3 regions of the Clostridium sp. JNZ J1-5 genome follow, and region 3 is predicted to be linked to each of the others. Evidence: predicted binding sites of a transcription regulator. Region 3 holds the regulator's gene; each other region holds the start of a gene.
What was found. The regulator NrdR, encoded in region 3, represses ribonucleotide reductase genes. The targets are predictions, from matches to a motif close to CACNANATNTNGTG.
Positions count from the first base shown of each region.

Region 1: the regulator NrdR is predicted to act here: its motif matches at 1,940-1,953, upstream of ACWW38_RS16265 (vitamin B12-dependent ribonucleotide reductase).
Region 2: the regulator NrdR is predicted to act here: its motif matches at 1,988-2,001, upstream of nrdD (anaerobic ribonucleoside-triphosphate reductase).

Region 1 covers NZ_CM132773.1:3,398,448-3,401,742, reverse strand. The annotation lists gene ACWW38_RS16270 (calcium-transporting P-type ATPase, PMR1-type) at 1-988, shown strand, start outside; gene ACWW38_RS16265 (vitamin B12-dependent ribonucleotide reductase) at 2,003-3,295, shown strand, end outside.
Region 2 covers NZ_CM132773.1:2,330,446-2,333,740, reverse strand. The annotation lists gene nrdD (anaerobic ribonucleoside-triphosphate reductase) at 1-1,971, opposite strand, end outside; gene ACWW38_RS11350 (helix-turn-helix domain-containing protein) at 2,297-2,959, opposite strand; gene ACWW38_RS11345 (DUF3783 domain-containing protein) at 3,109-3,295, opposite strand, start outside.
Region 3 covers NZ_CM132773.1:187,173-190,467, reverse strand. The annotation lists gene sigE (RNA polymerase sporulation sigma factor SigE) at 1-190, shown strand, start outside; gene sigG (RNA polymerase sporulation sigma factor SigG) at 263-1,036, shown strand; gene ACWW38_RS01010 (YlmC/YmxH family sporulation protein) at 1,125-1,379, shown strand; gene nrdR (transcriptional regulator NrdR) at 1,446-1,910, shown strand; gene pgeF (peptidoglycan editing factor PgeF) at 2,043-2,762, shown strand; gene ACWW38_RS00995 (response regulator transcription factor) at 2,782-3,295, shown strand, end outside.

The DNA.
Region 1 (3,295 bases), 400 kb from region 3:
AGATACTGCTTTTGCAATTGCTAAGGCATTAGATATAACTAAAAACTCCGAAGAAATTATGTCCGGTTCTGAAATAGATGATTTAACTCAAGAAGAGCTTAACGAAAGAATAGATAAATTAAAAGTATTTGCAAGAGTTTCCCCTGAGCATAAGGTTAATATTGTTAAGGCATTTAAATCTAAGGGAAATATTGTATCCATGACTGGTGATGGCGTAAATGATGCCCCATCACTGAAAATAGCAGATATAGGTGTGGCAATGGGCATTACTGGTACAGACGTTGCTAAAGGTGCCTCAGATATGATATTAACTGATGACAACTTCTCAACCATAGTTTCTGCTATTAAAGAAGGTAGAAACATATACAAAAATATTAAGAAATCTATTTTATTTTTACTTTCCTGTAATATGGGGGAAATAATAGCTATATTTATAGCTATAGTTATTGGATGGGCTACTCCATTAAGACCAATACACATTTTATGGATAAATCTTGTCACTGACTCTCTCCCTGCACTTGCTTTAGGCGTTGATCCTAAGGATGAAAGTGTCATGGGCGAAAAACCAAGAAGTCCTAAAGAGAGTATTTTCGCAGGCTCCTTATGGAATTTACTTTTTAATGGAGCTTTAATAGGAGTTATAACATTAATTGCATTTTTTATTGGCATGAAAAAATATTCAAATTCTCTTATGCATGCACAAACCATGGCTTTTATGGTAATGAGTATTTCTGAACTTATACATTCGCTAAATATGAGAAGTACAAAAAAGTCCATATTTAGTTTAGGATTATTTAGTAATAAACTTCTAATAATATCTATAATATTAGGTATACTGCTTCAGAACATTATTTTATATGTACCTATACTTGCCAATATATTTAATGTATATAGATTAAATTCATATGATTGGCTTTGGGTAATAATTTTAAGCTTAATGCCGTTACTATTTAATGAAATTATTAAGTTATTTAAAAAATCTAAATAAAAGTAAAGTGCTACAAAATGGCGGCATATAAGATTACTTGGCTAACGCATATATGTGTCATTGAGAAACCTTCAGTTCATAGAGTAGTACTAAAGGCTGCTTTATTTAAAAATCCTACCCCGCTCCATCCGAAGTCCTGTCGGGGAGCGGGCTGTGCTCGTCCTTGAGCACAATTACGGATTTTTAAAACAGCAGTCTTAAGTACTACTAATTATTCCTTCAAAGTTTCTTCAATTGACACATATATGCTAGCCAGTAATCTTACATGCCTTAATTAGTTGCAACTAATAATTACTAAAGTAAATACTAAAAGGACTTCAAAAAGCAAAATGATAATTTTGCATGGCGTAGCCACACTGTAAAGCTACTAAGTAATTATTATTAAGTACAACTTAAAAAATTACTATATATAAATGCGATAGAATGTTGATTAATAATAATACTTACTACAGTTAATAAATTATCTATAGTCTAAATAGTAATTACTACTACAGTTATTAATATATGCTTTGTATAAGTAATGGCGGCCTTGTTTTACCTAGTTTAAGGTACTAAAAGGAAGAAGGTGTATAATTCATTAAGAGAATTTTGAGCAAGTTCTAGAAGTTCTTAGTTTGTGAATTTAAAAATTGCCGTAATTCCCACCTAGGACGGGTGGGAGCCAGGCCTGCATCAGGACGATGCATAGGACTGGGTAGGCAATTTTTAAAGGCACAAACTTAGAACTTCTTAACGCAGCGAAGATTCTCTGTTGAATTATATACCTTCGATTTTTAGCACCTTATTCTGTAGTTACCAAGGCCGCCATTTTGTTGTAATATACTTTTATGTTAAAAACTTACACAGAAAAAATTTTTTTAACATAAAGTCTGCTATTTTATTAGGTTTTTGATTGTCAAGTAAATATTTTACAAATATTCTTCTTGAACATTACCTACTTTTACTATATAATACTACATGTAGTATTTTTCATTAAATAACTAACTACATATAGTATTGTTTAGGAGGATTCATATGAGCTCTATATTAAAGATCATCAATAGATATTATACCAAAGAGTTGGAAAAAGACAATTCAAAGACTGTTTATGACTTATTCAATTGGAAAAAAGTAGATGTAGTTTTAAAGGATTATAAAACTGGAAATACCTTAGTGGACATGAAAAATTTAGAATTTCCTGAGCATTATTCACAAAATGCTTGTGATATTATAGCTTCGAAATATTTCAGAAGAGCTGGTGTACCTAACAAGCTTGGGTATGAAAATAGTATGAAAATGGTTGCCCACAGATTAGTAAATTTCTGGTGTGAAGCATTGAAAGATGAAAAGCTAATTACAACAGAAAAAGAAGCTGAAATTTTCTATGATGAGATGGTTTATGGATTATTAAACCAAATGTATGCACCTAATTCACCACAATGGTTTAATACAGGACTTGCATTATCTTATGGGATAAAAGGTTCAAAAAACGGTAGCTTCTATTATGATGAAGCAGAAAATAAAGTTGTAGAAAGCAATGATGCATATACACGAACTCAAGCATCAGCTTGTTTTATACTTTCTATAGAGGATAAACTTTTAGGATTGCATTCTATTTCTGAACAGTATATAACTGAAACTAGGCTATTTAAGGGCGGTTCTGGAACTGGAACTAATTTCTCTTCTATAAGAGCAAAGGGCGAACCTCTCTCTGGAGGTGGATTTTCCTCTGGACTTATGAGCTTTCTAAAGGGGTTAGATAGAAATGCTGGCGCTATAAAATCTGGTGGTACCACAAGACGTGCTGCAAAAATGTTATGTCTTGATGTAGATCATCCTGAAATTATGGATTTTATAAGCTGGAAAGCTAAAGAGGAAGATAAGGTTAGGGCTCTAGGCAAAATGGGATATGACATTAGTTTTGAAGGTGAGGCTTACGAGACTGTTTCTGGACAAAATGGAAACAATTCTGTTAGATTTTCTGATGAATTTATGGAAAAAGTAAGCAATCTTGAAAATGATCCTAATTCAACCATAGAATTAAAAGGTAGAGTTGATAGTTCCGTAAATAAGAAACTTAATGTATCTGAATTGTGGGATACTTTTAATGAATGTGCATGGAAATGTGCAGACCCTGCTCCACAATTTGATGATATATTTAATGCTTGGCACACTTGTCCTTGCGGTGAAGACGGAAAATACAATGCACCATACAATAGAATAAATTCTACTAATCCATGTGGTGAATATGCCTTTTTAAACGATACATCTTGTAATCTAGCTTCAATTAATATATATAATTTTTATAATACAGATACAAAAGAATTT
Region 2 (3,295 bases), 1.5 Mb from region 3:
AGGACAAGTGTTTTCTTCAACTTCTATTGTTGTACCACATTCTCTGCAATATTTCATATGGAAATTTACGCCTATATAATTTATATTTGTATTCTTGTATGCATAATCCATTACAGCCTTTACCGCTTCTGGATCAGGGTATCCATCCATCTCAATATATGTTATATGTCCACCATTACATAGCTTATGAAAAGGTGCTTCTAAATCTATCTTTTCTTTAATTGATATTTTATGATATACAGGTATATGATAACTATTTGTATAGTAATCTTTATCTGTAACCCCTTCAATCTTACCAAACACAGCTTGATCTTGAAGTATAAACTTTCCTGAAAGCCCTTCTGCTGGTGTTGCATAACAAGACCAGTTAAGTTTATCTATTTCCTTATATTTATCACAAAATTCTCTAATGTATGTAACTATTCTTACACCTAAATCATATGTCTCTTTGCTCTCACCTTGATGTTTCCCAACTAGTGCAATTAATGTTTCTGCAAGTCCTATAAATCCTACTCCCCAAGTTCCTTGTCTAAGTATTGGCTCTATTGAATCTTCTGGCCCTAAATTTTCTGATCCACGCATTAAATGCTCTCCTGCAACAAATGGTAAATCTTTTACCTTTAAATTTTTAAGTACACTATATCTATGTAACAATGATTCTCTAGTAAGTTGTAGTCTATTATCTAAAAGAGAGAAAAACTTATCTATATTTCCTTTTGCCAGAATCCCTACTCTTGGCAAGTTTATAGTAGCTGGAGCTATATTCCCTCTACCTGCTGGTCCTGGTTCTCCATTTATATTTGACATTATGTAAGTTCTACACCCCATAGTTGCAGCTATAACACCTTTATCATAGTACTCTTTATTGAAGTCGGCATCCAAATTCATAAACATAGGGTTCATTCTCTTACTAGCAACCCTGCATGCAAGCTCATACAGATAATAATAAGGATCATTTTCTTCTCTATTCACACCATTTTTAACTCTAAATATTATGTTAGGGAATATAGGTTGTTCTCCTTTTCCGAGACCTCTTTCATATTCTTCGAGGAACATTCTGTCTATCATAGCAGCATCCTCGCTTTGTGGAAGTCCTAGGTTTATTGAGCTAAACGGCACCTGACTACCAGCTCTTGAATGCATAGTGTTTAGATTATATACTATTCCTTGCATTGATTGACGAACTACTTTTTCTAATTTTCGCTCTACTATTTCATCTAGATTTTCAACATTACCAAAGCTTTCTTTATATTCTTTTCTTATTTCTTTTCTTGACATATCCACAAATTTAGCCATGTCATTATCAAAATTCACATGTGACTGTCCACCAAACATATCATTTTGAGTACTTTGCAATAATATACATGATAGCTCTGCTGCTGATTCTATCCTTTTAGCAGGAAGTATTGTGCCATATCCTGTATTAAAACCTCTTGATAAAATCTTTCCTGTTTCTATATTTAAACAATTTGTTGTTAAGTTGTACGAATCTAAATCATGAAAATACACATCTCCATTTTCATGAAGTTTTGCTAAATGCTTAGGCATCATACCTAAGTTATGCCACTTATTTGATTCACTTGCTATTCTTAAAAGTTTTGAACTAAAGTTATTTCCAACGTTTGCATTATCCCTATCCGTTTCTACACCTATTTTTTCAATAACTTTCATTAAATCCGATTTCTTTTCTCTTATCTTTGTTCTTTCACTTCTATAATTTGAATAAGTCCTTCCAATTAATTTATATCCACTTTCTAATAAAATCTTTTCAACTATATTTTGTATCTCTTCAACAGTTATTTCTTCGCATTCCATATTTTCAATTTCTCGTATAACCTTTTGTGTAAGTTCAATAGCTTCGCTTTCTTTTAAATTAAAAGCAATTTCTTCAGCCGATCCTTTTATAGCATTGGTTATCTTTATAGAATCAAAGTTAACATGTCTACCATCTCTTTTAACCACATATAGCATACCAAATACCTCCAACCACTACATATTGTACCTTGCCTATTATACTCTACAATATTTTTATTATCAATATCGTAATATATCATATAAAATTAATAGTCTCTACATAGTTTCTTTTTCTTCTTTTTATTACGTTTTTTATACCTTTAGTAGAATTGACATGAGAATATTGCTTCCATATATTTATCCACTCGGAAATTTAATGAAAATAATTATTATATCTATTTTTATGATAAGGCTTATTTTTATAATGAACTCTTATTTAAACCTCCTAATAAAAAATAGCAACAGAAAAATATCTGTTGCTACTATCAATTTACACCAAACTTTATAGTTTTATTTCTACTCTTTCTAATTTCATTAGTACTTTAATTTCTTTTACACCTACTGTTTCAGTTCTCACACTGCCTCTATTGCTTATCAGTAATAATTTACTGCTGTCTAACTTCTTAATTTGTCTTATATATCTTTCTCCACTCTTTTCTATAAGGCATATAGAGTTATTTTCCACTTCATGAACTATATGTCCAAAGGCTATATCTCCTTTTGCAATCCTATACCCTACCATATCGTCATCTTCTATTTCTAAAAATAAAACTTTATCTTTAGCATAACCTTCTATTTTATTATTCATAATAGGCATCTGTCTTCCGCCTAATACTTTATTTAAGTCATATCCATATATAGGTACAGTTTTTAATACTGAACTAAAGGCGTCGTTCCATACATCATTTACTTTTTCTATAGTCTTTTTAGGTTCTACTATTTCTTCCTTAGTAAAAATTTCTGTTTCAAAAGACATTGTTATGTCATTTAGGTCTTTATCTAAAACCTTAGATATTTTCTGCATAACACTTTCATTTATAACTTTCCTTCCACTTTCAACTTCCTTTATGAAGCTCTCTGAGACACCAATTTTTTTAGCTAATTGTTTTTCAGTCATACCTGTACTTAGTCTAGCCTCTTTAATTTTAATACCTACTCTGCTCATATAAATTGCCTCCGATTTACCATATAAATATATTTATCTGATGCTTTAAATATATTTTAATATAAATCCTTTACTTTTTCCATTATTATGTTTATAGATTATAAAGTAAGAGCCTTGAAATTATTATATTTCAAGGCTCTGTAAAATGACTATTTCATATTTTCAAATCTACTTTTCTCTTCCATTAAATGCTCTAGTAGATAACTAAACTTCCACTTAATAGAAGTAGGTGTAACAACTGCAAAAATAGGTTTTGAAGCATAGATAGCTTTCATTTGCCTCATAGCACTAGTAATTTCTTCATCGTTACATTGATAAAACAGCACCACTTTTTCA
Region 3 (3,295 bases):
ATTTATTGCAATGAAAAAGTTAAGTGATAGGGAAAAGGAAATCATTAAATTAAGATTTGGGTTAACTGGAAAAGGTGAAAAGACACAAAAGCAAGTTGCTGATATATTAGGAATTTCACAGTCATATATATCTAGGTTGGAAAAAAGAATTATTAGAAGATTAAAAAAAGAAATTAACAAAATGGTATAGATTGTCCGTAGTATAAATGGACACTCCTGAGGAGATACTTAAAATGTGACTACTCTGAGGGAGCTGATTACTATGATGATAAATAAAGTGGAAATATGCGGGGTAAATACAGCGAAATTACCTATATTGAAAGAAAAAGAAATGAAAGAACTATTATTAAAAATGAAGGATGGTGACAATGATTCGAGAGAGAAATTTATAAGAGGAAATCTAAGACTTGTCCTTAGTGTAATACAGAGGTTTAATAATAGAGGAGAAAATGTTGATGATCTATTTCAAGTAGGATGCATAGGGCTTATAAAAGCTATTGATAACTTTGATTTAAGCCAGAACGTAAAGTTCTCTACTTATGCAGTTCCAATGATTATAGGTGAGATAAGAAGATACTTAAGAGACAATAATTCAATAAGAGTAAGTAGATCATTAAGAGATATAGCATATAAAGCGTTACAGGTAAGAGATAAACTTATAAATAAAGAAAATAAGGAGCCAACGGTATCTCAAATAGCTAAAGAGTTAGATATACCAAGAGAGGATGTTGTATTCGCACTAGACGCAATTCAAGACCCTGTATCATTATTTGAGCCTATATATCATGATGGAGGAGATGCTCTTTATGTAATGGATCAAATAAGTGATAGTAAAAGTATTGATGATAGTTGGATTGAAAACATATCAATAAAAGAAGCTATGAAAAAATTAAATGATAGGGAAAAGTTAATTTTAAATATGAGGTTTTTTCAAGGGCGTACTCAAATGGAGGTAGCAGATGAAATAGGAATATCACAAGCACAAGTTTCAAGACTTGAAAAAACAGCTTTAAAACATATGAGAAAGTATGTATAAAGAGCCTAAGGGCTCTTTTTCATTTTAATATTAATATTATATATAGGTACATACATATAATGTAATAAAAATGTTAGGAGATGATTTTATGGCACTTTATTCTATAAACAATTTAAAGTTAATGGAGGTAATAGATATTAATACCGGTTCAAAACTGGGATACATAAGGGACTTATTAGTTGATTGTGAGGAGTATAAAATACTATCTCTTATTATACCAAGGGAGAAGAATTCATGGTTTTCTAAAAATAATAATATCGAGATAGCTTGGGATAAAATAACGAAAATTGGAGTGGATGTCATTTTGGTAGATTTAGATAACATAACATTTGACAATAAGTAGTAGTAATGTACACAAAAAAATAGTATAATGTAAAATGAAAAACTATAAGAAAAAGGGCGTGGTATTTTGAAGTGTCCATATTGTGGCTTTGAAGAAAGTAAAGTTGTTGACTCAAGGTCAACAGAGGACCACAAGGCAATTAGAAGAAGAAGAGAATGTCTAAAATGTAATAAAAGATACACTACATATGAGAAAATTGAGGACATACCTATACTTGTTATAAAAAAAGATTCAAATAGGGAATATTTTGATAAGTCAAAAATAATTAATGGACTTCTTAAAGCTTGTCAAAAGAGACCAGTTTCAAGATTACAAATTGATGCTATAGCAGATGAAATTGAAAAAAAGATGAGTAATGATATGTTAACTGAAGTAAAATCAGAAGTGATTGGTGAAATGATTATGGAAAGATTAAAAAAGATTGATGAAGTCTCATATGTTAGATTTGCATCCGTATATAGACAATTCAAAGATATTAATACATTTATTGAAGAAATAAAAAATTTAATGTCAAATAAAAAAATTCATTAATAATGCCCTAATAATATAGTAGGGCTTTTTTGTTATGTTAAAATAGAGTTAAGAAAGTAAATTAATATGAGTTTCTTTATAGTAAGTCAGATTTAATGTTAAAATATAACTAAGTGATGAGGAGATTTTTTTATGGATTATGTTAATTTCACTATTGAAAATAAATATAAGTTTTTAAAAATTGTAGAAGGGGAAGCAGAAATATATTTTTCTACATCCGAAGGGGGACTTAATTTTAATAAAAATATTACTGAAGGAGTTAACAATTTAAACAATTTAAAAATGTGGTTTAATCTAAGAGAAATAGGATATTTAAATCAAATTCATAGTGATAGTGTACATTTATATGATGGAATTATCCATGAGGGAGATGCAATTTTAACCAATAAAAAGGGAGTAGGTATAGGAGTATTTACAGCAGATTGCGTTCCTATACTAATTTATGATAAAAAGAATGGAGCTATAGGAGCTGTTCATAGTGGATGGAAAGGAACTTTTAAATGTATAATTGCAAAAGCTATACATAAAATGGCAGAAGTTTATAAAACTAAAATAGAAGATGTTTCTGTATATATAGGACCACACAATATGGAATGCTGTTATGAAGTGGGAAAAGAATTAATTGACAAGTTCTTAGAGCAAGAGATTTATAAAAACTCAAATATATCAACTGGAGTGAATTTAAGTATGCAAAAGTGTATAATAAAACAACTGCAACATTTAGGATTAGAATTAAGTCAGATTCACACTTTGGATATATGTACATTTTGTAATAAAGAAAATAATTTATACTCCTATAGAAAATCTACAGAGAAAGATGGAAGAATGTTTTCTTTTATATTTGTTAAATAATATGTTTGGAGGTTAAAAGATGGCAGAAGAAAAAATTTTGATTGTTGATGATGAAGATCATATAAGAGAGCTAATTAAATTTAATTTAGAGAAAAATGGGTATAGAGCTATTTGTGCTGAAGATGGTGTAGAGGCATTAAAATTAGCAAAAAAAGAGCTACCTCAGTTAATACTCCTTGATGTTATGCTTCCTGGCATGGATGGATATGATGTATGCAAAGAAATAAGAAAAGATAATAATATTTCTAATACACCAATAATAATGATAACTGCTAAAAGCGAAGAACTAGATAAAATTTTAGGATTGGAACTTGGTGCAGATGATTATATGACAAAACCATTTTCTGTAAGAGAATTAATTGCAAGGACCAAGGCGGTTTTAAGAAGAACAAAACCACAAAGCATTGAAAAGGTATATAAATTTGGTAACATAGCTATAGATTTTGAAAAACATGAGATTTTAAAAAATGATGAAAAAATAGATTTAACATTAAAGGAATTTGAACTTGTAGAAGTGCTTATAAAAAATAAAG